DNA from 2 places in the Bifidobacterium fermentum genome. Region 2 is predicted to be linked to the other one. Evidence: riboswitches for the same ligand, from Rfam matches in the RefSeq annotation. Region 2 holds a riboswitch; the other holds the start of a gene.

Region 1 (14,772 bases), 130 kb from region 2:
CCGTCCCGGAATCTGAAGCTCACCGCATTGTTGGCAGCATCTTCCCCACCGGCGATGAGGATGAAGGGGACCTTGGACTTGGAAGCGTTACGAATCTTCTTGCCGAATCGGTCGTCGGAACGATCCACCTCGCAACGCACAAGCCTGTCGCTGAGTCGATCGACGATCTTCTGCAGGTATCCGTCGAACTCCTCGGCGACTGGAATGGCCTCGACCTGGACGGGAGCGAGCCATGCCGGGAATGCACCCGCATAGTGCTCAAGCAGAATGGCGAAGAAGCGCTCGATGGAGCCGAAGAGTGCACGGTGAATCATCACTGGACGCTGATGCGTGCCGTCGGCGGCGACATATTCGAGCTTGAAGCGCTCGGGAAGGTTGAAGTCAAGCTGAATCGTCGAAACCTGCCAGGTTCTGCCGATCGCATCGCGTGCCTGGACCGAGATCTTCGGTCCATAGAATGCTGCGCCACCTGGATCGTCGACGAGTTCGAGGCCCGAATCCTTCGCCACGTCGGCAAGGGTCGCGGTCGCCTCTTCCCAGACCTCGTCCGAACCGACGAACTTGTGGGGATCCTTGGTGGAAAGCTCCAGATAGAAGTCGTTGAGACCGAAGTCCTTGAGCAAGCCCAGAACGAAGTTCAGGAGGCTCTTCAGCTCATCCTTCATCTGCTCGCGGGTGCAATAGATATGAGAATCGTCCTGAGTAAGCCCACGAACGCGGGTCAGGCCATGGACGACGCCGGACTTCTCGTAGCGATACACCGTGCCGAATTCAAACAGACGCAGCGGCAGTTCACGGTAGGAGCGCTGACGGGACTTGAAGATCAGGTTGTGCATGGGGCAGTTCATGGGCTTGAGATAGTAGTCGAAGCCCTGCTTGGTGACGTTGCCGTCAGCATCCTTTTCCTCATCGAGGTGCATGGGCGGATACATGCCGTCCTTGTACCACTGCAGATGGCCGGAAATCTCGTACAGATGCCCCTTGGTGATGTGCGGTGTCTGCACGAAGGAATAGTGATGCTTGCGATGCTGCTCGCGCGAATAGTCTTCCATCGCATTGATGACCGCTGCACCCTTGGGATGGAACACCGGCAGCCCTGGTCCGATTTCGTCCGGGAAGGAGAACAGGTCCATCTCTGCACCGAGCTTGCGGTGATCGCGCTTGGCAGCCTCTTCCATGCGGTTCATATAGGCCTTGAGCTCGTCCTTGTTTGGCCATGCCGTGCCATAGATGCGCTGCAGCATCGGATTCTTCTCGTCGCCGCGCCAATATGCCGCTGCGGTGCGGAGAAGCTTGAAGGACTTGATGAAGCGCGTGTTTGGCAGGTGTGGGCCCTTGCACAGGTCTTTCCATACGACCTTGCCGTCACGGTCAATGTTGTCGTACATGCTCAGTTCGCCGGTCGACACCTCGGTTTGAGCGTCGCTGTCGATTTCAGCTTCCTTGACGCCAATCAATTCCAGCTTGTATGGCTGGTCCTTCTCTTCCTCACGAGCTTCGTCCTCGGTGACGACGCGACGCTCAAAGCGCTGCGAGGACTTGATGATGCGGTGCATTTCCTTGTCGATGGCCTTCAGGTCTTCCGGTGTGAAGGGCTTTTCGACGTCGAAGTCGTAATAGAATCCGTCATCTATGACCGGTCCGATGCCAAGCTTGGCATCTGGACGGATGATCTGAACTGCCTGAGCCATGACATGGGTGCATGAGTGACGCATGATGGCAATGCCGTCCACGCTGTCGAGCGCAATGGGTTCAACTGTGTCGCCATCGTGCAGGGACGCATACAGGTCCTTGGGAGTGCCATTGATCTTCACGGCAATGATGTTCTTGTCATCTGCAAAGAGATCCACGCCAGTCTGAGTGCTTTCCACCTCCTTCGCTTCGCCGTCGAGTGAAATGGAGATGGTCGACTGTGCCATGATGCCGTCCTTGCTATCAGGGGCCCGCGTTACAAGGTGCAGGCCTGGACTGTGTGTGCGCACCCGGGTTTCGAATGCGCGATATTTGACAAGCGCCACCATATGTTGTGACGGCGACAAGGTACAGACCGCCGCTGGGCATCGAACAGGTTCATCTTTCCATCTGTATCGCAAAGCCAGTCCATGCTAGAATTGCGGGGATCGAAGACGCCAATCAGCTGGCATCTTCAGGGTGTCATCGACGACACGGCAGTATTTGAGGAGGGCTCCATGAAATCCGTTTATGTTACTGGTCCAGACATCAACTCCTGGAAGGAAATTCCACAACCATCCCCTTCGAGGCATGAGGTTCTTCTGAAGATGAAGGCGTGCGGGATATGCGGTTCGGATGCATTTTATACGCATATCGGAGGCATACCTCCACGTCAGGGCGCCACTCCCCTTGGCCATGAACCGGCAGCGGAGGTCGCTGAAATTGGCTCAGGCGTGAAGGGCATCGAGGTGGGAGACCATGTCGTCATAGACACGATGGCCTTCACCGATGGGCTCCTCGGCTCCGGCGGCGCCCAAGGTGCCTTGAGCGAATACGTGCTAGTGAAGGACTTCGAACCTGGAAAGCAGCTGCGTGTCATCGACAGAGCCGTTCCCTGGAAGGTCGCGGCTCTGAACGAGCCGATGGCAGTGGCGCTGCATGCGGTGAATCGCACGCATCCCAAGCCAGGCAACAAGGTGGTGATATTCGGTGCCGGGCCCATCGGCCTGGGTGCCTTGATGGGATATCGCCGCGAGGGAGCGTCCCACATCGTCGTCGTGGACGTGCAGCGGAATCGCCTGGACAAGGCTCTTGCCATGGGCGCCGATGCGGTCGTCAACTCGATGGAGGAAGATCTCGCAGAGCGTCTGGTTGAGCTTCAAGGTGACGGCTCGACCGCGCATGTGCGTGGCGTTCACCCTGGAACCGACATCTATCTTGATGCAGCAGGGGTTCCTTCCGTGCCCCAGTCCGTGGTGAAGCTGGCAAAGCATGGATCGACCTTCGGCATCGTCGCGGTTCACAAAAAGCCTGTCGAACTCGACTTCAGCACCGTGCTCGCCTCTGAGCTCACGATTGCCTGGTCCATGGGATACCCGAACGAAATCTTTGAAGTGACCGACGACATCATCGACAACTGGGATCAATACGCCAAGATCATCAGCCATACCTTCCCCTTCGAGAAGGCCTTGGATGCCCTTGAGACCGCGAAGACGCCCGGTACCGCCGAGAAGGTCGTCGTCACCTTCGACTGACGCTGCATGCTGCCATCGCCAGCTCGCCACCCCGCCCTGTCACGGCAGACGGAAGGTTGTGAGCTGGTGATATTTTTATGCCCTGACACGGGGTGCCGGATGTCCGGCTGAGAAAGACCCGTTGAACCTGATGCAGATAATGCTGACGAAGGGATGTCTTCATGCATATGGCCGTTCGTGCCGCACGCCATCGGATTGCCCTTCCTCAACCCGGCAATGCCGCTCAGGCCGAAACCATTGAAATCAGCCATGTTGTCAGTCATGCCTGGCTGATCCGAGGAAGGAACAGGGAATATGACGACTGCTTACGAGACATGCAAGTCAGCATGCAGCGAGGAATGGGATGCTGCGGTGAATCATCGATTCAACCGTGAGCTTGTCTCAGACACGCTCGACGACAAGGTTCTGAGGAAGTATCTGATTCAGGACTGGCAGTATACCGACGGATTCTATTCGCTGCTTGGGCAGGCGGTCGCATCGGCCGACCGGCTTGAATCGAAGATACGTCTGGGCAGGCAGCTTGGATTCATCGCCAATGATGAGGACAGTTATTTTCGCGACCGCTTCCGTCAGTTCAAGGTGACCCCAGCCGAGCTTGACAGGCCCACGCTCACGCCATCATCGGTGGGAATGGCCCGACTCTACGCCGACACTGTGGATACCCGAAGGTATGCGAACATACTTGCGGTGCTCTGCGTCGCAGAATCGCTGTATCTCGAATGGGCGCAGCGTTTGACGGACCAGGGCAGGGTTCTGCCACGCAAGGAGCAGAACCTCGGTTGGGTCAGGGTCCATCGGGAGGCTGGGTTCATCGAATGGGTTGACTTCCTGATCGATGAGCTGAACCGCGTCGGCGACCCGGACGACCACGCGCTGTCTGCCCGCTTCGCGAAGGCCACCCACTGGGAACTGGAATTTCTCAACGACGCGTACCGCTGATCGAAGGCAATCGCGCGGCTCAGAGGGTGAGCATCAATGTTTTTGGCACTTCCTCAGGTATCCAGGACGAAACGCGACGGGATTCCATGGTGAATACGCCACTTTTTGGTGTTCTGCCAAGCCAGATCGAGGACTCATATCTTCAACAGTGCCAAAAACTTAGCTGCATCGCAGAATTGGGCGCTATCATCTCGAAGCATGGTTCATGAATTCGCCTCAGGCACCGACATCAGTTCGATCGCCGATGCTGTCCGACAGATATTCCACACGATCTGGACTGCATCGCTTACCCCAGTACCCGCGCCGGACCAGCGTCTGTTCACGCTGCTGCTGCTCTTCTCGATTCTGGCTATCGTCATCTCTCCGGTGTGGAGCATCACCCGCAACGCGATAACCATCGCGCACGAAGGCGGCCATGCCGTCGCCGCGCTCATCTCGGGAAGGAGACTGAACTACATTCAGCTGCATTCCGACACTTCCGGCGTTACGGTCAGTTCGGGAAAGTCCTCGGGATTCGGGTACGCGCTCACCTGCTTCGCAGGATATGCGTCCCCCTCTCTGATCGGCATCCTCTGCGCCTGGCTCACCACCGCTGGGTATGTGACCGGAGCACTATGGATTCTGGTGCTGCTTCTGCTGCTGATGCTCACCCGCATCCGAAATGGATACGGGATTGTGGCGGTCGTGGCATCGATTGCCATCGTCGCCGGAATCTCCTGGGGAGCGGAAGCCGAGATCCGCTCAAGCGCCGCATACCTTCTCTCATGGTTCATGCTGCTAGGCGGCATCCGCCCTCTGATCGAACTGCAATCCATGCGTTTCAGAGGTCAGGGGCAGGGATCCGATGCCGACCAGATATCACGCACGACGGGCATTCCCGGACTTCTGTGGATCATTGTCTGGGCACTGTGGAATCTGCTGTTCCTCTGGATCGGCGCAACGTGGATGACGCAATCCTTCGGCGGCATCCACGCCGTCTGGGCCTCGCTGCTCAGCCTGATTACTGGCCTTCGCTAGCGGTGCGCACTATGAAGCATCGGCGGAGCTGACGGCGATGCACCGGTAACGGGGCACCGGTCATGGGCACTCGGTTTGGGCATCGGTCATGGGGCACTTGGTTTGTGCACTGATTGTTTGGCACAGAGTCTTCGTCACACCTGTGGATGGCCTGCATATCAGGCATTGAGCATCGTCATGCATTGGTGCGCAGTGGCAGCAGACCCCTGTCACTTGACGCTCGACGCTCGACGCTCGATTCTCGACGCGATGAGTGTCGCATCGGACACCCGGATTGCACGCGCACATTTGCATCTGGACACCGCAGACGCCGGAAATCGGCGTGTTCAGTCGGCTAATTTCAAGTTTTGGGGACTTGCCGAAGTATAAAGCCCCGAGAATGGCGTGATGCCAACCGCAGTTGCAACGATTTGACCATGTTCTACTTCGGCAAGTCCCCAAAACTTGAAAACCGGCCCAGATGAGGGACACGAGAACGCGCAAGATGACACGACGGCCATATGACAGTACGACACAGCCCTCATAGCCGCGAGGGCCTCACAGGACAAAGAAAAAAGGCATATTGATTCATGACGTGAATCCGATGAATCGGCAATCGATCAAGGATGGAAACAGGAATGAAACGACTGCGAAGCAAGATTGAAACAGTGATGATGCAGCGAGTGAATCGGGTGGGCGATGCAGGAATCGAACCTGCGACCCCTTCGGTGTGAACGAAGTGCGCTAGCCGCTGCGCCAATCGCCCGAACTCTAGAAAGACTTTCCGATGAAAGCCTGCACAACAGCAGCGAGGTTCACGAGCAGTGAACCTCAACCGTGGGCGATACTGGGATCGAACCAGTGACCCCTTCCGTGTCAGGGAAGTGCGCTACCTCTGCGCCAACCGCCCAATCATTCTCTCGAATGCGAGGTGGGTACGAGAGTCGAACTCGTCTAAACGGCTTTGCAGGCCGCTGCCTAACCGCTTGGCTAACCCACCGTGACAGGTCTAACTGCTCGGACCTCGAGCGGGCAACGGGACTCGAACCCGCGCTCTCGACCTTGGCAAGGTCGCGCTTTACCAACTAAGCTATGCCCGCATACTTAGGAAACCGTTGATTGGAACAGCTCCAAGCACGATTGACTACTATATCTAACTATTCGGCTTTGCGCAAATTGCGTGTCGTGCATGCCTCGAAAACCAGCATTCGCAGCATAAATCGGCGGTGCTTGGAGTGTTGCGCCGCATGCTTTCGACGCCCTACCGATATCTTGCTTTCGGCAAAAATCCAAGCTGACCCCGATTCACGTTACTGTAGGTCATGTGAGTGAAGAAACATTCCAAACCAGACGCGTCCTCGTATCGGCATTCGAGGGGTGGAACGATGCCTGTCAGGCTGCTTCGAACGTGGTCCGCCACCTTATCGACACCTATGACTCGAACGAGGTTGCCCGCATCAGCTGTGACGGCTTCTATGACTACCAGACCACTCGTCCGATGATGTGCTTCGTTCAGGGCAACGGTCGAATCGTGTGGCCGGAAACCACCTTCTATGAAATCCACATCGACGATGCCCACACGATTCTGGCCGAAATGGGCCCAGAACCGAATTACCGCTGGATGGAATACTGCCATCAGAATCTTCATATCGCCGAGGAATACGACGTCGACCATGTCATAACGCTTGGGTCCATGTTCGCGGACTGTCCGCATACACGTGCTCTGCCCATTGATGTCTACTCCGGAGACTGCAACTGTGGCGGGGTCGACGACCACTGCGGTCCGGTCGGCATCACCACCGTGCTTGATTCCATCGCGAAGGATCACGGCTTCGAAACCGATTCCGTATGGGTTTCGGTGCCTCAGTACCTTGGCAGCGATGAATGCGCACAGGGAACCCTGCAGCTCCTGCACAAGCTCTCTCAGCTCCTCGGCGTCAAGCTCAGCGAAGGGGATCTGCCTACGAAAGGCAAGCAATGGAAAGCACAGGCCTCCATGCTCCTCAGCTGCAACGACGACCTGGCAGACTATGTGAAGCGTCTCGAACGGCAGGTCGACACCAAGACCCTTGCGGCAGAGAGCGATGAGATGACCAGCGATGAGGCGAAGGAGCTCATTGCCGAGGCAGAGGCGTTCCTGCAGCGCGAGCAGGGGCGCAATCCGCGCAACGGCAAGAATGGCCACGACCATCCTGATTCAGAGGCTGGCAACGCGCTTCCAGAATAATTCGGCAGTGCAATCCTTGCGCTAACAGGTCCGAGCGGGTTCGTGCGCGGTGGTTTTGCACATACTGCCTCGAATGCAGTGCTGAACTTCCACGACGAAGTGCGAAGCGACCACAGCCCGCTCGCAGCCTTCGCTATATCGTGCTCGATTCGAGCAACTCCCGGGCATGGCGCAGCGAAGTGGTGGATTCGCTTCCAGCGAGCATCCGAGCGATCTCATGCTCTCGTGACTCGCCTTCGACCTTGTTGACGATTGTCTCGATGCGAGCGCCGCCTTCGACGGCTGAATCGGCAACGGAACTTTTGCTGACGGTGTATTGGGTCTGCGCCCATGATGCGACCTGGGCAAGATGCGTCACCACAATCACCTGAGCCCTGCGCGACAGCGTCGCAAGACGCTTCCCAAGTTCGACGGCCGCCTTGCCGCCAACGCCGGCATCGACCTCGTCAAAGATGAAGACCATTCCATCGGGCTGAGATGTCTCAGAAGACGACGTCAGGGATTCAGTATGCTCCGATTTAGCATGCCCAGGTTCAGCATGGTCCGATTCAGCATGCCCAGATTCAGCATGCTCTCCCAGGTTCTCAGAAGCCTTGGGATCCCCGGAATCTCTGGATTCAGGCGATCCGGAAGGAGCCCTTCCGACCATAGACAGCTCCAATGCCAGCATGAGTCGGCTCAATTCACCGCCCGAGGCGCTTTTTCCCATGGGCAGTCCGGGCGATCCGGGAAAAGGCGTGAACACGAATTCGATGTCGTCGCAACCGTGAGAGTCCAGACCAGCTTCGAGGGTTTCCGAGGACACATGCGTGGAAGCATCCTTCGGCTTGTGATCCGGAGCATCACTGCGAGGCTGCAGTCGAGACGTGACCTTGATCTCAAGGCGGGACCCCTGCATTGCCAATGATGCAAGCTCGGCACTCACATGCGCTCCGAGCTTCACGGCGGCATGCGTGCGCGATTGCGACAGCCGCGCAGCTGCGGCGGCAAGCTGGTTCAACACTTCGATTCGTCTTTCCTTGAGCTCGGCGACATGCTCAGGCGAGGCTTCCAGGTCTTCCAGCTCAAGCTGCGCCCTGTCCCGCCATCGCATCACTTCCCCGATGTCGGTGCCCCAATGCTGCACCAGGTCGTTCAGCGTGTGGATGCGTGAGTTGATGGCATCCAGGTCGCCATCCTCGTCGTCCCCATCGAGCTGCCCTGCCAGGCTGAACACGATGTCGGAAAGTTCCTCATCCACCGATTGCAGCCGCTTCACGATCTCGTCGAAGGCAGCGGGAACGCCGATATCCTCCAAGGCTCGTATCGCTGCATGGATTTTCACGATGGCGTCGGGCTGGTCCTCGTCCACGCCAATCTGCGAAGCGTCGAGCGAAGACAGCGCATCGTTCACCCCCTGGATGATGGTCGCAGCATTCTCTATGCGTTCGCGCCGTGACCTGAGCTCCTCGAGCTCACCAGACTTCGGAGAGGCAGCATCGATCTTGGCGATGGATTCACGCAGATAGTCAGCGCGATCGTTCGCCGATTCCTGTTGCCGTGTCAAGGCGCTCAAGCGCCCGTCCAAGTCTTGCAATGAGCCCCAGAGTGCGCTGTAGCGATCTTTCAATTCCTCGTTCTGGGCATAGCGGTCAAGCATTTCCCGTTGCCGTGCCGTGGATGCGAGTCTCATCTGATCCGACTGTCCATGAATGGTGACCAGTTCCATGCCCACGTCATGAAGCAGCGACCGTGGCACCGTATGACCATTGAGAATCGCACGTGAACGTCTCTGCGCGGGCAACGAGCGAGTCAGGAAAAGCTCCCCATCCTCAGCCTCCACCCCCGCGCTCAGCGCGATGGAGGACGCCTCGGACCCCTCGGCAACATGAAAGATGCCCTGTGCCCATACATCCCGATCCGACGAATCGGTGCGCCCCGTCTGGGCACTTGCCCCGGATATCAGACGTATGGCATCCAGAAGCATGGATTTTCCGGCACCGGTCTCGCCAGTGATCGCAGTCATTCCAGCGCCAAAGCCGAGATTCGCGTGACGTATCGGACCAAGATTGCGGATTTCCAGCTCCTCAAGCATTGGCGTCCCCATCCGTGGCATCCTGCACTGGACGATCATAAGATGCCTTGGCACTTGAATCGACTGAGCCGAGAATCGTCTCGGCGCCCTCTGGTCTGCGGGACTGTTCATAGCTCATGTTCCCGAACTGCCCTTCATAATGGCGGCTTTCGCGCCACCCTATCACGGGCAGGCTGAATTTGGTCACAAGTCGCTTGGTGAACGACGTGCCCGAGAGACGTGCCAGCCGCAGCCTGTCTCGCGACTCGCGGACCAGGACGCGAGAACCCTTGGGAACCCAGCGCTGCCGACGTCCGTCACAGCAGATCCAACCGTCTGAGGTCGATTCGTCAAGGACGTCAAAGGTAAAGGTCGAACTTGAACCGATGATCAATGGTCTTGCAAACAGCGCGTGCGCGGCCAGAGGCACCATCTGCAGTGCCTGGACGTCAGGCCATACGATGGGACCGCCGGCAGAGAAGGCGTAGGCCGTCGATCCCGTCGGCGTCGCGACTATCACCCCGTCGCATCCGAATGAACTCATCTCGACGTCATTGACCCGGATGCTGAGCTCAACCATCTTGCCTCGATCGGAACGCTCGAGTGTCATGTCGTTCAGTGCCCAGTCGGTGATCGGCTGCTTGGATTCGGGCAGCCACACATCCACGTGAGCCACCATCCTCGCGTCGATCGAATAGTCGCGATCGGCGATCTTGCCAATCGCCTCGCTCATCTGGAAGCTCTCGAATTCCGCCAGGAACCCGACATGCCCAAGGTTGATGCCGACTATAGGCACGTTCGTGCATTTCACCAACTCAGCAGCGCCGAGCATCGTACCATCGCCACCGAGAACCACGACTATCTCGGTATCGTCGTCGACGACTCGAGGTTGCGCCCCATAGGCGGGAGCCTCCAGATTATCGATGACCTTGACCGTGAAACCGGATTCCTGGAGATGCTCCACCGCCTCGCTGACGACATTGCCGCTCGAACGAATGCGCCGATGGGTGACGACCACAGCCTTGCGTCGAATCATAGATCCATGTTCCTTCCCCAAGCAGATGGCGCCGCTTCCGGCAATCTTCCTGTTCTGCAAGCAATCCTAATCTCACCCGCAGAAAGTTGGGGCCGTTGGCTAAAAATCAACGATCGCATTGACATCGAAGGTCATGCTGCACGAGGGGACGTCAGACTCAGGCGACTCGAAATTCCAGCCAGAGCAGGTATTCCCTGTTGCCATGCGTGCCCTCTATCGGCGACGGGGCAGAGCCGCGCACCGAGAAGCCGTTGCCGCGCGCGCAGTCGACAACGCTGCGCAATGCCTCTTCTCGGAGTGCCTCACTCTCGACTATGCCGTGATGTCCCAGACGTTTCCGTCCGACCTCGAACTGCGGCTTGACGAGGAATATGCAAGTGGCATCTCGTCGCAGGAACGATGCTATTGCCGGAATGACGTAGGTAAGCGAGATGAACGAAACATCCGAGACGATGTATCCGGGATCGAAGGGCAGATCCTTGGCACAGACGTCTCGAATGTTGAGACCATCCATCTCAAGGACGCGGGAATCGGATGCTATGCGCTCGTCCAGCTGACCATGTCCGACGTCCAGCGCCATGACCCGCCTGGCACCACGCCGCAAGAGGAAATCCGTGAATCCACCCGTGGATGCGCCGATGTCCAGGCAATCCATATCCCTTGCGTCGGGAAGACCCAGCGGGGTGAACGCCTCGAAGGCACCGGCCAGCTTCAACGCGCCGCGGGAGACATAATTCTCACCAAGATCGACCGAAATCCTGTCCTCGACGCTCACAGGAAGGGAGCTCTTGGTGACGATGCGCGAATTCACCTGGACCTTCCCGGTGGCTATGGCCTGCTGCGCCTTGGTTCGTGACCGTATGAGACCTCGTATGACAAGCTCTTGGTCCAGCCGCGTCACCGACTGAGCTTGCGTGCCATCAGTGTGACGCATCATCCAGCTCTTGCTGCAGCTTCTTCAGCACGGAGGTGAAGGTCTGCACCTGATCGCCCAGCTCCGCCCCCTCGATGTTCGAAAGCTCGGGAAAGCGCCGCTCGATATCATTGCCGGGCGTGTCATTAGTCTTCGCGGATGACCTCGCATCCATGGCTTGCGCGGATGATCCCGCGTCCATGCCCGCCTGTCCCAGAGCATCGCCGTATGTCGAATCCACGAACTCACTCACCCCGCGAGCCTGCATCGATTGCCTGTTCGATGGATGTGACATCGATCAGATTCGCATCCATGCCACCATCCATGGCTTCCCAGACGGCGCAACTTGCCGCACGCAGGGCATCCAAGCCATCATAGGAACCCATTGCCTCGTCGGAGGCATCAAGTTCGAACAGGGTGCCGGTGCGGCGAACCACACAACCGCGGCAGCGCCACTCCCCTTCGCCCAGTCGTGTCGCTGCGGGGTGAGCCATGTCGAGCCCAAGCAGGTCGCGAGCGATGAACGTGGGCCTCTGCATGGATGAGGCAGTCATGATCATCCTTGGCGTGGCAACACCGGTAAGGACCACCAATGAATCGTAGTCACCGCGGTTCGCTGCCTCGATGTCGGTATCGAGACGATCGCCGACGGGGAGGCACGCGTCGCCTGGAATGGGCTGATCCGTATGGGAGAAGAGCGTTCTCGCCTCGTCATACATCGCAGATTCGGGCTTGCCTGCCGAATCGAGCGGATGCTTGCCCGTCGTTTCGATTATCGGCAGCTGCATTGCACCGTTTCCGGGAGCGATGCCCTGTTCACGAGGAATCGTCATGTCACGGTTGGTGACGTAATATTCGGCTCCCTGCTCGATCGCATAGGCTGCCTGTGCCAGCTCGTCAAAGCTCAGATCCTTGTGCCATGACTGCAGGACGGCATCCGGGTGGGCACGGGCATCGTCAACCACCTCGAAGCCCGACTTGCGCACCTCGTCACGAAGATGCTCGGCGCCGACAATGAGCACCTTCGCGCCGGTCGCAAGATGGTGGGTCAGCATTCTTGCCGCGACGATCGCGGAAGTTATGATGTCGGAACCGTCGGCATCCACGCCGAGACCACGCAGCTGTTCGGCCACGGTGTCGGGGAATCGCGAAGGATTGTTGGTCGTGTATGACGGTCTCATGCCCTCCGACTGAGCCTTGGCAATGCCTTCGGAGGCATGGACCACCGGATCGTCGCCTCGATACACCACCCCGTCGAGATCCAGGAGAGCGAGGGCATAGCGCCGTGCCAGAGGCTGTTCGCTTGCTTTGAGACACCTTGTGTGATTCATCGTCATCAACCTTAGTCGTTGTCAGCGTTAGTCGTTCTCAGCATCAGTCGTTGTCAGCGTCAGCACTTTCGGAAGGCTTCTCGGCGGCCTGAGAAACAGCCGCTTCACTCTGCGATGCCGCGTCTTCCTGGGATTCGGTTCCTTCAGTGCTGGCTCCGGTCCGATGATCGGAAGGCTCTGCGGTCTTTTCGGTGAGTTCGGCGTCCGATGGCTCAGCCTCAGAAGACACATCTTCAGAAAACACTGGCTGGGAATCATTGGACGTTGCAGAGTTTCCGGAAGCTACAGCACTCTCAGATACTCCAGCGCTCTCAGGAGATTCAGCGCTCTCAGAAACCCCGGCATCCGCCGCTGATTCTCCGTCGGCATGACGGGCATCATATGAACGTTCACGAGGCGAATCGTAGCCGCCACGACGGTTCGAACGGCGATCATCCTCTGCTTCGATGCCAAGCGATTCCAGATCGCTGTCCGAAATCTCCTCCAGATCGTGATCCACCACGATATCGTCGGCGGATTCGTCATCGTCGGCATCGGCATACTTCGCTTCGAGCGCGTCAAGAAGATCATCGAGTCCTGCAGCCTCGTCAGCCTTGCCCGCCTGCTCAAGGAAGTTCTGCTGCGCCTGGACGGCGCGCATGCGATATTCCCCCGAGAGCCCCTTGGCCTTGGCCAGGGTGGCCACCGTCTCTACCGCCTTGTCCATCAGACCAAGGTCCGCCAACGCGCCCGCATAGACGAGGAACATCTCTGCCTTTGCCTCGCCGCGAAGCTGCTTGCCCTCGTCGGAGGAAGCGACATCCAATGCCTTCCTCGGATTGCCCAGGCCGCGTTCGCAGTCGGCGATGAATGGAAGATAGTCCAAATATCCGTTCATGCGGAAAGCCGTTCTGAACTCGCGCATGGCCAGCTTGTATTCACCCTGACGATACGCGATGAAGGCGAGCGTCTCACGTGCGATGTCGACTCGGGAAGCCTGCCGGGCAACCCACTTCGCGTGGTCGAGCGCAGCCTTGGGATTATCCTCCTCAAGAGCATAGGCGGCCAGCATGTGCAGGCCGGTATTCTCCGCGTGCTCCTTGCTCAGACCTCGCAGATGCTCCTTCTCGTCCTTGGAAAGCATCGACCATTCCATGCCGCGCGGCATGCGTGGCTCGTCCGGACGACGATCCGTATACGGGTTCTGCGATGGGAAGCTGATCGTGCCATCGGAATTGCGACGTGGCAGGTCATGGCCATGCTCGTCGCGACGATAGGCATTATCGGAGCCTCGGCGGTCGAAACGCCTTCCATCACCGTGCTCGCGGCTGCCCCCGGCTCTTCTGTCAGAATCACGATGTTCGAAATGGCGGCCATTATGGTCATTGCGATCAAAGCGGTCATTGCCTCGACGGTCATTACGATCGTAGCGATCATTGCGGTCGTAGTGGTCATTACGATCATTGCCTCGACGGTCATCACGGCGATCGCCATGGCTGTTGGAACGGTCGAAATGGCGGTCATTACGATCATTACGGTCATTACGGTCGAAGCGACGATTGCCGTAGCTGCGGCCGCCGTCACGATTGTCACCACGCCTATCGAAGCCGCGGTGTTCAGAATTACGATGCTCGGAATTACGGTTGCCGTAGCTGCGACGCTCACCGCCACGATTCTCGCTGCGATTGCCGCGGCGGTCATCATTGCCATAGTTCTTGCGGAAGCTGCGACGCTCGCCACCCTCACGGCTCTCGCCGGGAGATTGACGTCTGTTAGAGAAACGACGGTCGGCGTTGCCGCCGCGACGGTCTGCGTTGCCGCGACTGTCGTTTCCTCGGTTGCGGCTATCGAATCGACGGTCTCCCGAATGGCGTTCGCCTGAATTGCCACGCCCCTCGAAGCCACGACGATCGCCATCACCGCGCTGATCATTGCCGCGTCGGTCATTGCTGAAGCGGCGCTCACCGTAATCGCTGCGGCGTTCACCTGATTTTCCATGCCCACCGAAGCCACGACGATCGCCATCGTTGCGTCTGTCCCCATCACGCCGGTCGTTGCCAAAGCGGCGGCCACCTGCATTTCGGCGGTCCCC
Region 2 (14,772 bases):
TTTCAGCCTGTTCATCCTTGAGTTGCTTGTTCTCTGTCTGCAGAGCCTCGAGCTGATTCGTCAAGTCGGAAATCTTGGTGTTCAGGCTCGTCACATCAGGACTGAGTGATTGCGTCGATGCACCACCTTGAACTGCCTTCTGTCCGAGAGCCTCAACGGTCTCAGTTACCTGATCGAGGAAGTCGTCCACCTCGTCAACGTCATACCCTTCCTTAAACCTCACGGTCTGGAAGATATGCTCTCTAATGTCCTTTGGCGTCAAAAGAGCCATTAATGTCCCACCTCGCTTCAAGCAACATGCTTTGCATTCTTGGTATCAAATCAAGACTTTAGCACGTAGCTGAGTCTTGTGTCCTTCAAGCGACCGCAACACGCTAGATAAGCACTTGCAAAACGACAAGAACGAAGTATAGAACCATGAAACTCATGTCAAGCTGTATGGCACCAAGCGACAGAGGAGGTATGAATCGTCTGAGCCAGCGCAGCGGCGGATCCGTAAGACGATAGACGATGCCTATCAGTGAGGCGACCACGCCTCTCGGATACCACCGTGGAGCAAGGATCCGAGACCAGTCGAGGATCATCCGAGCAAACAGAATCATCAGATACGCGCTGATTGCCCAGTGGAGTATTGCAAAAATCAACGAAACGAGCATGACGCTCACACTAGCAGACAACGCCTGACCGCAAGCTGGGCGTTGTCTTCGAACATTCAGTCCGAGAACAGGTCATGGGAAGCGGAGCTTGGCTTGGGGTCCTCGACCTTGATGTTGACCTGGGCCGGGCTCAGCAGGAACACACGTGGCGTCACCCTCTCGATCGAGCCACGGACTCCGAATACGACACCTGCGGAAAAGTCGACGATCCTATAGGCGACCGCCTCGGTGACGTTGGATAGATTGAGCACGACTGGCACACCGTCGCGCAGCGCCCGCCCCACAAGCTGTGCATCCTCGTAGGACTTCGGCAGGATGGTCGTTATTCGGCTGATTCTCGTCGAGAAATCACCATGGTTGCGCAATGGCACGGAATTCGAGGGTTCCTGGGACATGGGAGTAACCGACCGATCGCTGTCGAAATCCGAGACGGCATTGTCATCCTGCGCCGAATCGATGTCCGCATCCTCATCCACAACGTCTGCCATACCGAGGTATGACATGGCATTCTTCATGAAATTCGCCATTTTAGCCCCTTACCCAATCAGCGAAGAAAATCAGGAATATCGAGATCCCCGGAATCAGATGAATTCTCGGACTCCGTGGAACCATAGTCATCGTGCCTTAGCTCCGCAGCAACGTTGCGTTGGGCCGGAGCCTCCTCCACTCGCACGACGCGATGTTCGGAAGTCTGGTCGGAGGCGGCAGCCTCTGTCTGCTCATCGCTCGACTTATGAATCGGCGTCAGCGGAGGAACGATGGGCTGCTTGCTGCCTTCTGCCTTATGCTGAGGCTGGTGCGCTGCGTGAGCGCCATCTTCATCATTCTTGGAATTCGCGTCGAAGCCAGCAGCGATGACGGTGACTCTGACCTCGTCGCCATATGCGTCATCAAGCGCAAGGCCCCAGATGATCTGCGCCTCGGGGTGAATGGCATTCTGCACCAGCTGAACGGCGGCGGATGCCTCCTGCATGCTCAAATCCGTTGGACCTGCAATGTTGATCAAAGCCCCGTGGGCCCCTTCGATGCTCTCCTCAAGCAAAGGCGAGCTTATTGCGATTTCAGCGGCCTGAGTTGCCCTATCCTCACCCCGGGCTGCCCCAATGCCAAACAGTGCGGTTCCTGAATCCTTGAGTATCGCGGTGACATCCGAGAAATCAACGTGGATGTAGGAATTCATCGTGATCAGATCCGTGATGCCCTGAACGCCGGCGAGCAATGCCGTGTCGGCGGTCTTGAAGGCATCCATGACGCTTACCGTTCGGTCAGAAAGATCAAGAAGCCGATCGTTGGGAATGACGATGAGGGCATCGACCTCATTGCGGAGATTGTCGATGCCGGTTTCGGCCGAAGAGGCACGACGCGGCCCTTCGAAGGAGAACGGGCGGGTGACCACCGCTATCGTCAATGCACCGAGCTGACGCGCGCTTCTTGCGACGAGAGGACTTGCACCGGTTCCGGTGCCACCGCCCTCGCCCGCCGTGACGAACACCATGTCGGAAGCCTTCAAGGCCTCCTCTATGTCAGATTGGTGATCCTGCGCAGCCTTCGCGCCTCGTTCGGGATCGGCACCGGCGCCCAGGCCACGACTGGAATTGTCCGACAACGAGATCTTGACATCCGCGTCTGAACGCAGCAGATCCTTGGCATCGGTATTCACAGCAACGAATTCAACGTTCTGCAGTCCTTCGGCAATCATTCGGTTGACTGCATTGCCACCTGCACCACCAACACCGACGACCTTGATGTTGGTTTTGTCGTTGAAATTGTCAATCTGGGCAATCTCGCTCACAGTAAGCTCCTGTTCTCACGCTTTGTTCCAACTCTATCGCAGTTCATACCCTTAACAAGCGCTATTTCGGGCGTGTATCGTTGTTTTTTTGAAATCAGCAACAATCCCCCCTAGGTCACTCCAGACTAGTCGGTAGTTGCTCTCCATGACAACATTGCGGAAAAAATGGCTGTGTCGAAGCATGACGGAACGCCATGGAATCTCTTCAGCACGCCTTTCCTCACCCATGCGGGCATCCCGCGAGCCGCATCATGACGATCGGGTCATTGCAGGAGCGAGACAGAACGAGGCCGTCAGAACGATGGGTGGCTATCCAACCCAGAAGGCATGCCCACACCCATAGCGACCCCTTCGCTAATATGAAGCATCCATGGGATCGTCCCCGAAAAGCTGCTTGCGTGCCTCAGGCGGCATTGTCCTGGAATCCAACCACCCGTATGGCAGATGAACCTTTCGCGCGTATCTGACACGGCCACGAGGCTTGTCTGCTATCTCCATCGGGAATGGTGTGTCCGCATCGAATCGAGCGACCTTCGCATCCACGTCTGCAACGCTTTCGCATTCCATGAATGCGCGACGAGCCTCGCCGCCGACGGGAAAGCCCTTGAGATACCAAGCCACATGCTTGCGAAGATCGTGAACCGCCATCTTCTCATCACCGTCATAGAACTCGGTGAGAAGTCTGGCATGTCTGGCGATGATTTCACCGATCTGGCCCAGCGTCGGGTTGACACGCTCGGAAGAACCGTTGAGCGCGTTGGCTATGTCTGCGAAAAGCCATGGCCTGCCCTGGCATCCACGACCCACGGCGACGCCGGCGCAGCCTGTCTGGCTCATCATTTCGAGAGCGTCCTCCGCCGTCCATATATCACCGTTCCCGAATACCGGGATGCTCAATTCCTCCGCCAGCTGTGCGATTCGATTCCAGTCGGAATGACCGCCATAGTATTCCGCGGTCGTTCTCGCATGGAGCGTTACTGCGGCGCAGCCTTCCTCCTGAGCGATATGGCCGGCTTCAAGAAATGTCTCATGCTCATGATCGATGCCGACCCTGATCTTGGCCGTGACGGGAATGCCCGCCGGCTCGCACACGCCAACGACTCGATGAATCAGTTCCGCAAAGACATCCAGCTTCCATGGCAGGGCTGAGCCACCGCCGTGACGAGTGACCTTGGGAGCAGGGCACCCGAAATTCAGGTCGACGTGATCGGCCATATCGCCGTCAGCGACCATCGCCGCAGCCTGACGCGTTATATCCGGATTGACGCCATAAAGCTGAAGAGAACGTGGATGTTCACTGGGAGCGAAACGACAGAGCCTGAATGCCTTCGGATTCCTTGCAACCAGCGCGCGTGCGGTGATCATCTCGGCGACGTAGAGACCGTGTGGACCGAATTGTTCGCACAGCACCCGGAATGGCCAATTGGTGACCCCGGCCATAGGTGACAGCATGACAGGCGTCTCGATGTGCAGCTTCCCCAGATTGACGCCATCGAAGCGTCTATCCCTACTCGACGGAAGCGCCGACTGAGTTCCTTCGAACGCTTGCGCTTCTTGGATCCGCTGCCCGCCCTGAACCGATGATCTCTGTCGAGGAGAATCGGAAGACTCCAACGCCTCTGCAGACACGGAAGTCTCAGCAGCCACGGAAACCTCAGCAGATACAGAAGCGTCGGCGTCCTGAACCTTCAGCCCATCACGACCCTGAACATCCCCGGTATCCATATCGCCTCTCAATCAGCGTCACATCGTCTTGGCGAACGCCCATCTAGACGTCCCCTTCGCGGCGTTGTCAACGCTCAGTAGCTTCCGCCTGCCTCAGCGACCTTCACGGGTGCCGATTCATCGATTCCCTGCTCCTGCGAAACGTCCACCGAGCCATCCGCAGCGGTCGAGCCAGTGATGCTCGCCGGGCCTTCGGGATATCGCACGCGCCTCTCCTGAATGCGAGCGCGCACATACTCCTCGACCTTGTCAAGCGCGACGCGTTCCTGCTTCATCGTGTCACGATCACGGATTGTCACGGCTTGGTCATTAGGCGTATCGAAGTCGACGGTGATGCACAGCGGCGTGCCGATTTCGTCTTCGCGACGGTAACGACGGCCGATTGCACCCGACTCGTCATAGTCGATCATCCATTCGTTCTGCCGCAGGTCACCTGCGAGATTATGTGCGATGGACTGCAGCTCGGGCTTCTTGGAAAGGGGCAGGACGGCGGCCTTCACAGGAGCGAGTCGTGGATCGAGACGCAACACCGTACGACGGTCGACTCCTCCCTTGGTGTTCGGAGCCTCGTCGACATCATATGCATCCACCAGGAATGCCATCAGGGATCGAGTCAGACCAGCGGCCGGCTCGATGACGAACGGCGTGTATTTCTGTCCCGATGCCTGATCGAAGTAGCTCAGATCCTCACCCGAATGCTTTGCATGGGCACCAAGATCGAAATCGGTTCGATTGGCAACGCCCTCGAGCTCACCCCACTGCGAGCCTTGGAATCCAAAGCGGTATTCGATGTCGACGGTTCGCTTCGCATAATGCGCGAGCTTCTCCTTCGGATGTTCGTAGTGACGCAGGTTCTCTGCCTTGACACCCAGATCGGTATACCAGCGCGTGCGGGTATCAATCCAGTATTGATGCCAGTCCTCGTCTGTTCCCGGCTGAACGAAGAACTCCATTTCCATCTGTTCGAATTCACGGGTCCTGAATATGAAGTTGCCCGGGGTGATCTCGTTACGGAAGCTCTTGCCCATGTTGGCGATTCCGAATGGGGGCTTTGAGCGCGAGGAACCCATCACATTCTTGAAATCGACGAAAATGCCCTGCGCCGTCTCCGGTCGCAGATAATGAAGGCTGCTGTCATCCTGAACCGGTCCGAGGTGGGTCTGCAGCATCATGTTGAAGTCGCGAGGCTCCGTCCAGTTTCCCTTGGTTCCGCAGTCGGGGCACGGAATGTCCTTCAATCCGTCCTTCGGCTCATGACCGTGCTTCTCGAAGTATGCCTCCTCCAAGGTATCGGCGCGATGACGCTTGTGGCAAGACAAGCACTCGATCAGGGGATCATTGAATACCGAGACATGACCTGAGGCAACCCATACTTCGGTGGGAAGAATGATCGAGGTATCGACGCCGACCACATCGCCGCGGGTGATGACCATGGAACGCCACCATTCGCGCTTGATGTTGTCCTTGAGCGCAACCCCGAGCGGCCCGTAATCCCATGCGGAACGCGTACCGCCATAGATTTCCCCAGCCGGAAACACAAAGCCACGACGCTTCGCCAAAGACACCACTGCATCAAGTCTGGATTCTGACACGGAACACCTCTTGTTGGATTTCACCGGGATTTGAACGAGTTCAAGATTATAGCCACCGCATGACACACCCATCGCATGTCACATGCGGAATCGTGAGGCCTGTCGCCCGTGATTCGGGGGGAATTGCGTGAAGGGCCGTACGTGACGGACAGCACGAACCTTCATCCTTGACCTGGATGCGGGCTGCGCGGCAACGGGAGCCACATGTCTGCGTTGTCATTTATCGTGAAAAAGTCGTGCAGGGGAACTCGCAGCGAGTTGAGAAGGTACAAACCTGACCCTTGGAACCTGTTGGTTAAGACCATCGTAGGGAGGCATGCAATGACCGAATCATTGCCAATCACATCATCCAAAGCAGCATCGCCCTCTTCGGGGCGTCAGGCGTTCCGACCCATGTCACCGGACAGTCCAATCCGCGAGAGGATCAGAGAGGCCTGCGCGATGGTTCGGCAGAAGACTCCTCTGGCCCAGTCCTTCACGAACTTCGTGACGATGAACCTCGTCGCCAACGCGCAGCTTGCAGCAGGTGGCAGTGCGGCGATGAGCTTCCTTCCGGACGACATAGTCGATATCGATGACATATCAGGCGCGAGCTACATCAATGTAGGAACGCTGCTTCCCTCGTATAGGGAGACACTTGAAAAGATCGCACAGGTCTTCTTCGAAAGGCAGTCCCTGTGGGTCCTCGACCCTGTCGCCGCAGGGCTTGGAGCCACGAGAACGGCGATCCTCAGGTCATTTGCGAACTATCCGCCGACGATAGTGCGCGCAAACGCCTCTGAGACAATCGCGCTCTGTGGCATATGGGGCATCAGCCTGGGCCCTGACTCACATGGCGGGATGAATCGTCCAGCCGGTGTCGAGACGGTCGATGACGTCGACAGCGCAATGCCCTATGCAATCGAGCTCGCACGCTATCTGCGCGCCCACAACTCGACGCACACGGCTGCCGTCGCCGTGTCAGGAGAGTGCGATCTGATCACTGACGGGGAACGGAGCTTCAGACTTCCCGGCGGCGATGCGATGATGACGAAGATCACCGGTGCCGGCTGCTCCCTGGGAGGCGTCACCGCAAGCTACCTTGCGGTTTCCGATCCTCTTATCGCAGCGACTGCGGCCTCGCTGCACTATAATCGCGCTTCCGAAAAGGCAGGCGCCGTCGCGAAGGGACCGGGCAGCTTCCAAGCGGAATTCCTGGATGCATTGTGGCAGACCCAGCCGGACGAAATCTGTGCCAGTGACATCATCGAGTCGCGCTGAATCGTGCGTCGATGCTGGGAGTACGCGATTGCTTGACATTGAGCGTCAAATCGAGATATGAACCCAGATCGCACATGACAGCCCGAAATATGCATTCAATACGCATTCAAGAAGATCAGGAGGTAGCAAATGGAAGGTGCAGAGGAATCTGAGCATTTCCAATCATTGCGTGACTCACTCGACATCTCGGCTTATCTGGTGATAGGACCCGAGAACACCAAGGGCCGAGATGTCGCTGCAATCGTAGGGGACGCTCTGTTGGGAGGCATCACGTGCGTGCAGCTGAGGGCAAAGCATTCCGACGCGTCACAGATAGTCGCTCTTGCCCGTCAGATCGCGGATGTCATCAGCCGTGCAGGAAAAAGCGACAGCGTCGCCTTTGTCATTGACGACCGCGTCGATGTCGTCTGGCAATGCCGTTGCATGGGAATCAAGGTCGATGGCGTCCATGTCGGGCAGACCGACATGGACGTACGCTATTGCAGAAGACTGCTGGGACCGAACGCGGTCATTGGCCTTTCCGCAGCGACAGACAGGCTTGTGGACTTGGTGAATGAGCTTCCTTCAGGAATCATCGACTATGTCGGAGCGGGTCCAGTCCATCCATCGGCAAGCAAGCCGGATTGCGGTGTCGACGCCGATGGTCAGATGCATGTCCTGGCAGTTCAGGGCATTGCAAGGCTTGCGGAAATCAGCAGATATCCCGTTGTCGCGGGAGGAGGAGTCACCGTCGCCGACATTCCAGCGCTCGCCCAGACCAAGGCCGCAGGGTGGTTCGTGATCTCAGCCATCGCCGGGGCGGATGACCCTCGCCTGGCAGCGGAAAAGCTGGTCCGCGCATGGGATTCAGCCCGCCGCAGGTAATCATTCAATCCGTGCAACAAACCATTCGAACCATGAGGAGTCTCACATGACTGAAGCAACGACAGCAACGACCACATCAGCAGATGGCACCGAGAAGGACGGTGCACGAGGCAAGGGAAGCTACATCAATACCGTGGCGGCCCTGTCGATCGCCCCGAGCGGCGTAGGCGATGAGCTATCACAATACGTCGCTCAGGCAGTCGACGTCATTCGCGATTCCGGCCTTCCCAACGAAACCAACGCCATGTTCACCAACATCGAAGGCGACCTTGACGATGTGCTCAAGGTCGTGCGTGACGCAACCCTGAAACTGGCCGGACAGGGCTACCGCACCGGTGTGGTGCTCAAACTCGATATCCGCCCCGGGTTCGAGGGACAGATCCACAGAAAGGCCGAGCTCGTGGATGAGATTCTGAGAAAATAGTCCACATCCTCAACGAGGTTTTCATGCCCTGACAGGCTCTCCCAAGCAGGAACGGGGACTGTCAGGCAGGCATGGGGTCAGTCTGGCAAACTCCCAGGACCGGTTTCCAGACCGTTCATGTCGAGCCGTCCTGAATCGCCATGCGACTTGGAAACATGGGCTTGGAAATCAGTGTCTCGGAGCGCTGTCATCCTGAAAACCTGCTATGGCCCAGTCCCTACTTCACTCCTCCGAAGCGACGATCACGATGCACGTAATCGTTGATCGCCCGCCACAGAACGTCGCGCCCACAATCGGGAAACAATTCGGGCACGAAGTCGAGCTCTGAATAGGCGGCCTCCCAGGGAAGGAAATTGCTGGTCCGCTGCTCGCCAGAGGTTCGTATCACCAGATCGCAGTCAGGAATGTCAGGATTATAGAGGTGCTCCGCAATCATCTTCTCGGTGACGCGATTCCCCTTGATCCTTCCACTGGCAATCTCCCGGGCTATTTCGGTCGCAGCGTCGGCTATCTCTGCCCGTCCTCCATAGTTGATGCAGAACACAACGTCTATGACCTTGTTGTTCTTGGTCTGCTCCATCGCATCCTCAAGCTCGTCGATCACGGACTTCCACAGCTTCGGCCTTCTCCCCGACCATCGAACGCGCACTCCCCATGCATTCATCTGAGAGACGCGGCGGTGAATGATGTCACGCGAGAACCCCATCAGAAAACGCACCTCGCTCGGCGAGCGCTTCCAGTTTTCAGTGGAGAAGGTATAGAGACTCAGATATCGCACACCGGCCTCGATCGCTCCTGCAATGATGTCAAAGACGACGGGTTCTGCCGCCTGATGCCCGTCGGTCCTTACCAGACCTCGCTTTTTCGCCCATCGACCGTTGCCGTCCATGATGACGCCGACATGACGGGGCACCTGCTTCTTGGGGAAGTCAGGAATCCTTGAGGGCTGGGAAAAGGGTGCCGCTGGCACATCCAGGGACTTGTAGTCGACGTGATCGAAAGTCATACATTCGAATCTAACAACCGCAGTGAACGAATTGGGCGTTCAAGGTAGTATTCTCCCCATTCCTCGACAAGTTCATCTACCTTGGGAGTCAGCATGTGCGCGTCGAGCAGCCTCCAGTCCCCAGCAACCAGCCCATTGAGCTGGGAAATGGCTTGATCGTCGACCGCCCGCGCATCGGGGGTGCGATCCGCCGAGCACATCATTCCGCCCATGCGCACAGAGAAATATGCAAGATTCTCTCGCCTTCCACAGACCACGCATGAGTCAAGCCTGGGGCTCCACCCAGCAAGCGCAAGCGCACGCATGACATACGATTCACCGGTGGCCTTGGGATCATGCCTATGATTTGCCATTGAGGCCAGAGCAGATACCAGCAGCACGTATTGGTCGCCCGAAGGCTCACGCTCGGCACTGACTATCTTGTCGACGGACTCGACGATCACTCCGGCATTCATGTAGGCATCGTAGTCTGCACAAATCGGATCGGCATACGTCGCGATGCTCACCGCCTGGGATATGACATCCAGGCTTCGGCCCTGCGCGATGAGCACATCGGCACGCATGAACGGTTCCAGTCTCGCGCCAAATCTGGAGCGGGTGCGGCGCACACCCTTCGCCACCGCGCGCACCTTTCCATGCATCTTGGTAAAGATGGTTATGATGCGATCAGCCTCGCCGAGCTTGACGGTCTTAAGAATCACGCCTTCATCGCGATAGGTTGCCATGAACCGTTCCAGTCTCCTCCCTGTGCCCGATGAATCCACACTTCGACAAGAAGCACGTCCGCACACCTGCACATCCGCACATCTGGAAACCACTCTAATAGATGAACAGGCCCCAGAAGGCAAACAATAGCAATACGCAGAACATGGCAATCGTGGTATTGACGAACAGTGCCTTGCCGAAGCGCGTATAGGCGATGACCGGCTGCACCTCGCTCTTGGATGCGCCTGGTGGCTTCGCCCTCGTCTGTCGATGTCCGATTAATCCGCGAATCAAGGCCATCGTCGGCATCCTGAGCAGTCCTCGCATCGAAGCAACCTCGATGAGGCGGGCAAATACCCGTGACCATGCCCAGACCACAAGCGTCGAAACGATCTGAATGACAGGCCAGCTCCAATAGATCATTCCGGCTGTTGCGGGAGCGCCTCCCCAGACAAGCTTCACCACGGCATACACCACCTGTGCAAGGCCGGAGAAGAACAGCACGAGAGTCGCCAGGGTGGTTCCGGTTATGAGGACGAGTATCTCTCCAAATCCGTGGGTGAACCCAAGCACATGACCGGAATCCCGTCGAATGAGCGCTCTGGTCTTGCGGACCAAGGCAACGATCCACATCAGCATCGTCGCAAGGATGAAAATCAGTGAGGCCGCATGGATCACGAGCATGTACACGGTGAGGGTCGGACGGGAGCGCAAATCGAACGGCACCGCAATGGATTGCTTGATGGTCGCTCCGGTCACCAGCTGTGTGGTCTGCTTGAGATCATGCGTGATTCCGACAGCCCAGTCAACCATGTCGTTCTCATACGAATCGACGAGAGGCGTATTGGTCTGGGCCTCGTCTCCCAGCCGCAGCACATGGTTGGCAAGCGGATAGTTGCGGATGGTCACGTTCCAGTTGTCTGCCTCATGCGCGAGCTTCATGATGGTCTGGGCGCCGTCGACCTGAGCCGTCATCACATCCTTCGATCCGTATGCCACAAAGGTTGGAATGGCGTATGCCGCAGGCTTCAGCGTATCGATGTCGAGATTATGCAGGCCGAAAAGGTCGAGGTCGGCGCTGAAGAGGCGTCTGACTATGGATTGATACCCTGGGTTGGCTCCGACCATGGCAAAGTCCTGAGCCGCAAGGAATCCTAGGGAATGACGTGGAGAATGCACCATAGGGCTCAGAAGAATCTGGAAGGCGACCTTATGGTCACTCTGCAGCAGGTAGGAGCTGATCCATGTGCTCTCGCTCGTTGCATATATCCCGACGGTGGATGAATCGACGTTCTCGAGCTCCCTCAGGTAATCTATGACCTGATCGTATGCCTTCGCCGATGCCGGGTAATCACGATTGGCGTCGGATGTGTTCCATACTGGCTTGTCAATCACAGCAGAGACGAAGCCTGCCGAGCTGAGATCCGATGCGACGTCTCCAAAGGAATCCTCCGCCGTGCCATATCCCGCTCCATGCATGAAAACGACGCCGGGAAGCTTGCCGGATGCCCCCTTGGGTTCTCTGATCAGTATGTGGATGTGCTGGGTATCTCCGGTCGACTTCTGTTTCACGTCAATGGTCGCATGACGCTCTGTGATGGAATAGGTGCCCCTTTTGGCAAGGGTGACCTTGCTGGGGTTAGCGAATTTGACCGAGGTGTCGGAGTCCACCGTCTCGATGCTCTGATCGATGGGATCGTTGTTCCAAGGAACCGCAGTCGCATTGGAAACCGAAGACAAAAGCGCTATCAGAATGACGAAAATGGGGAGACTCAAGGTCAGACGTTTGGACCAGCTCCACGCTTGTGGGCTCTCCTCAGTTTGATCTTTGCTTGACACGGAGCTCATTGTATATGCTCATGCCGAATTCGGGCTGAAAAGACGAAAATGAGCGTTGCCGGTGACTGTGATCAGACCGTCATCGGCAGCGCTCTCGAAGAGGGTTTGGGCTCGGACACCCAATCACACTTCCATCGCTCGAACTAGTCGTTATCCGAAGAGATGTCCTTCTCGGAAGCGCCCTGTGAGGAACCGGTGGAGGCATCGCCAGCGCCCGATTGCGATTCCTTCGAAGCGGTGGAGTCCGAGGAATCAGTCGTGGGGAAAGCCAAATCAGGAATATCCAGATCGACTTTCGGGAACGACGTGCTGTCGAGCATCGAATTCAATGATGCCAGATACTGATCCGTGTCCTGTATCGAGTCGAGGTTGTCAGAGAACGATGTCTGAGCGTTTCGGTCAACTGAATCGGAACGAGCGTCAGATGCGTCTGAACGAGATGCCGGAACCGATGCACTCCTTGGTGCGAAGGCCTGCGTCTCTTGATTCTCTGAGCTTGTGGAACTGCCGGATGTCGCGGAGGCAAGAGGAGAATTCGTCTGAATCGTTCCGCGGTCCAAGCTGGTTGCAGCGCCTTGGCCTTCGATACCATTCGAACGGTCATCGTCGTTTTTCCCGGAACCTGCCTGCACATTGCCGTTATCCCCGAATGACATGTTCTGCGTCATCGTCGAGTTCCTATCGGATGCCTTGCCATGTCCCCAAAAGTCGAATGTGGATGGCGCCGTCGAGGGTTCCTGAGGAGTTTCGACGGTGGTCTCGGCATTGGCATGGCCTGTCGCCGAATGCCGTGCGTGAGGGTAGTTGACGATGCCCTCATTCGCCTGCTGAGGCACATATTCCGTTCTGGATTGCGACCGATCCGACAGTGCAGAGTCCGAGTCTGACGGTTTCTGAGACTGCGCTGGCAGTGACACCGTATGCGACGTCTGGTCATCAGCCTCGCTTCCGGCCTGATTGAATACCGCCTGCTCCTCACGATGCAGATTCCTGAAGTCCGCACGTCCGTCATTGTTCGCATGAGATGCTACGGCAGATGAGTCGTTCCCCGAATAGGCTTCGTTCGCATACGAGTCCGCGGTGTCCGATGCATTGGCCAAGCCGCCGGCATATCTGGCACGGTTTGCAATTCTGGATGATGGCGCCTGAACCGAGGCGCCGTTCTCGTCAAACAGAGGTCGAATGGTCTCCGTTGACTGTCCCACCTCGTTGGTCTCGGCATCATTCGTTTGAGGCCTGGCGAAAGGCGAGCGCGAGTTCATCTGCGAGGATGAAGGGGCAGCGGGCTCAGCGACCGACTCGGCTATGGGTTCGGCGATGGGCTGGAAAATCTGCGTTTCCTCAGCGTTGGGATTTGCCGGTTCCGCCAAGGCCGCCAAGGATTCAAAGGCACTGGCCTGTGGATCATAGACCGGCTGGGCTTGCGGCTGAACAGCCTCGGGCGCCTCCGACTTTGAATAATCGGTCACACGGGCATATGACTCGATTCTTGACATGAGCTGAACGCCATAATTAAGGAAGTAATCCACCTGTCGTTCGTCATAGCCCTTTTTGCCCTTGCGCTGTGTAAAGACGACGTTGGAAACCCTGTTCGGAGTCAGATCAACCAAATCGCCGGAATCCTGGGCGCGATCCGAAGATTCTCCAAGTTCCTGAGCCAGCTTCTGCACCAGCTGATCGAGGAGACGGTCGACCTGCTTGCGGTCATATGAGGGATTGCTCGAAGTGCCCGGCTTGAACCGCTCGTTCTCTTCACGCTCACAATGGGCGATGAACTTACGGTACATCGATTCAGTCTGTCCGCGCCATGCGACTCGACCATTCTGGGAAATCTCCCATTGCGTCTGCTTGTCTACCACGGCACGTTCCAGGCGTGCCAAGGCAGCATCAACCTGACCGACGGCGTAGCCATTCTTGCGAAGACCGAACGAAACGTCCTGAATGTCTCTCTGGGTAAGCCTTGGCTCGGCGCTCTCATAGAGCTTATGAGCATTGTCGAGGAATTCGTCAACTTGTTCAGAGTCGTATCCCCACTTACGCTTGCTTACCCGGGCTATGTTCGTTCCATTGCCGTTCGATTCGGGCTTTCTCGCCATGGGACATCGACCTCCTACTTCTTGAGAAAATCTCAATCAGTCAAATTCACTTCAAAAATCACAGTACGTGAATGTTGAGACTCTACTTCACTGTTGCACCACCATTGCGCCCAAAAGCTCGAGTCGCAAAGCATATCCACTGTCACATAATAGTTGAAGTATACGGCCCACCTGTATAAATAGCCTGAAAAACACTGAGATGTTGCACATATCTTCGTCAATGGTAGGCTATTCTAGGTTTCTACGGAGCATGCCAGGTTTGTTTGCCGCAGTCTTTGAACCAGGATTTTTCGGGCGATTAGCTCAGTTGGCTAGAGCGCCACCTTTACACGGTGGATGTCGGGGGTTCGAGCCCCTCATCGCCCACACAATTTATAAGACTGAAATCGTCTACGCAGTCGTTGCCAAAGCATACGTCTACCTAGGCTCGAGACCGGTCACGACCAGTTGCAGGAAGACATCAAGAACCTCTAAACAACCAATTACCCTGCTCCCGGCATCACGCCGGGCGGGGATTTTCCCTATTCTGCGACGGAGTATTCGATCTTGTAGTTTCCGGCGACGCCTGGAGCAGCGTTGATAATGGACGAGAGCATACCTTCGATTGAGTCAAGTGTCTGTTTCTGGTAGTCCTCGTCGTTGAGCACTGCGGATTTCACACTGCGACTTTTCGCGTTGACGGCATTAAGCACATCCTGTGAGGAATAGCTGTCCAGCAAGGATCCGCTTTGACTGTATACATGCGGCGTACCGACCTGTTCCATGGAAGTGACCATGAGCTTCGGCAACTCTGCTTTGATGACATTACTGCTG

Evidence for each region. A riboswitch is a leader RNA that binds a small molecule or an ion and turns the genes downstream of it on or off. The one in region 2 is predicted to bind thiamine pyrophosphate.
Region 1: another riboswitch for thiamine pyrophosphate. It lies ahead of QN062_RS02625 (TenA family protein); the one in region 2 lies ahead of QN062_RS03135 (hydroxyethylthiazole kinase).

What each region holds. Positions count from the first base shown of each region.
Region 1 is NZ_CP129683.1:648,744-663,515, forward strand. Features, by position in the region: gene thrS (threonine--tRNA ligase) at 1-1,919, opposite strand, end outside; gene QN062_RS02620 (zinc-binding dehydrogenase) at 2,190-3,206, shown strand; TPP riboswitch at 3,285-3,377, shown strand; gene QN062_RS02625 (TenA family protein) at 3,501-4,145, shown strand; gene QN062_RS02630 (M50 family metallopeptidase) at 4,344-5,162, shown strand; tRNA gene QN062_RS02635 (tRNA-Val) at 5,835-5,907, opposite strand; tRNA gene QN062_RS02640 (tRNA-Val) at 5,980-6,051, opposite strand; tRNA gene QN062_RS02645 (tRNA-Cys) at 6,071-6,141, opposite strand; tRNA gene QN062_RS02650 (tRNA-Gly) at 6,169-6,241, opposite strand; gene QN062_RS02655 (PAC2 family protein) at 6,466-7,368, shown strand; gene QN062_RS02660 (DNA repair protein RecN) at 7,502-9,442, opposite strand; gene QN062_RS02665 (NAD kinase) at 9,435-10,457, opposite strand; gene QN062_RS02670 (TlyA family RNA methyltransferase) at 10,615-11,391, opposite strand; gene QN062_RS02675 (hypothetical protein) at 11,378-11,623, opposite strand; gene QN062_RS02680 (HAD-IIA family hydrolase) at 11,616-12,701, opposite strand; gene QN062_RS10070 (hypothetical protein) at 12,745-13,824, opposite strand; gene QN062_RS10075 (hypothetical protein) at 13,785-14,772, opposite strand, start outside.
Region 2 is NZ_CP129683.1:778,855-793,626, forward strand. Features, by position in the region: gene QN062_RS03105 (DivIVA domain-containing protein) at 1-271, opposite strand, end outside; gene QN062_RS03110 (YggT family protein) at 375-656, opposite strand; gene QN062_RS03115 (cell division protein SepF) at 713-1,183, opposite strand; gene ftsZ (cell division protein FtsZ) at 1,201-2,448, opposite strand; gene dusB (tRNA dihydrouridine synthase DusB) at 2,803-3,900, opposite strand; gene QN062_RS03130 (glycine--tRNA ligase) at 4,248-5,765, opposite strand; TPP riboswitch at 5,996-6,096, shown strand; gene QN062_RS03135 (hydroxyethylthiazole kinase) at 6,087-7,025, shown strand; gene QN062_RS03140 (thiamine phosphate synthase) at 7,155-7,889, shown strand; gene QN062_RS03145 (MTH1187 family thiamine-binding protein) at 7,936-8,313, shown strand; gene QN062_RS03150 (isoprenyl transferase) at 8,531-9,319, opposite strand; gene recO (DNA repair protein RecO) at 9,316-10,044, opposite strand; gene QN062_RS03160 (alpha/beta hydrolase family protein) at 10,139-11,872, opposite strand; gene QN062_RS03165 (DivIVA domain-containing protein) at 12,007-13,959, opposite strand; tRNA gene QN062_RS03170 (tRNA-Val) at 14,252-14,325, shown strand; gene QN062_RS03175 (DUF4230 domain-containing protein) at 14,481-14,772, opposite strand, start outside.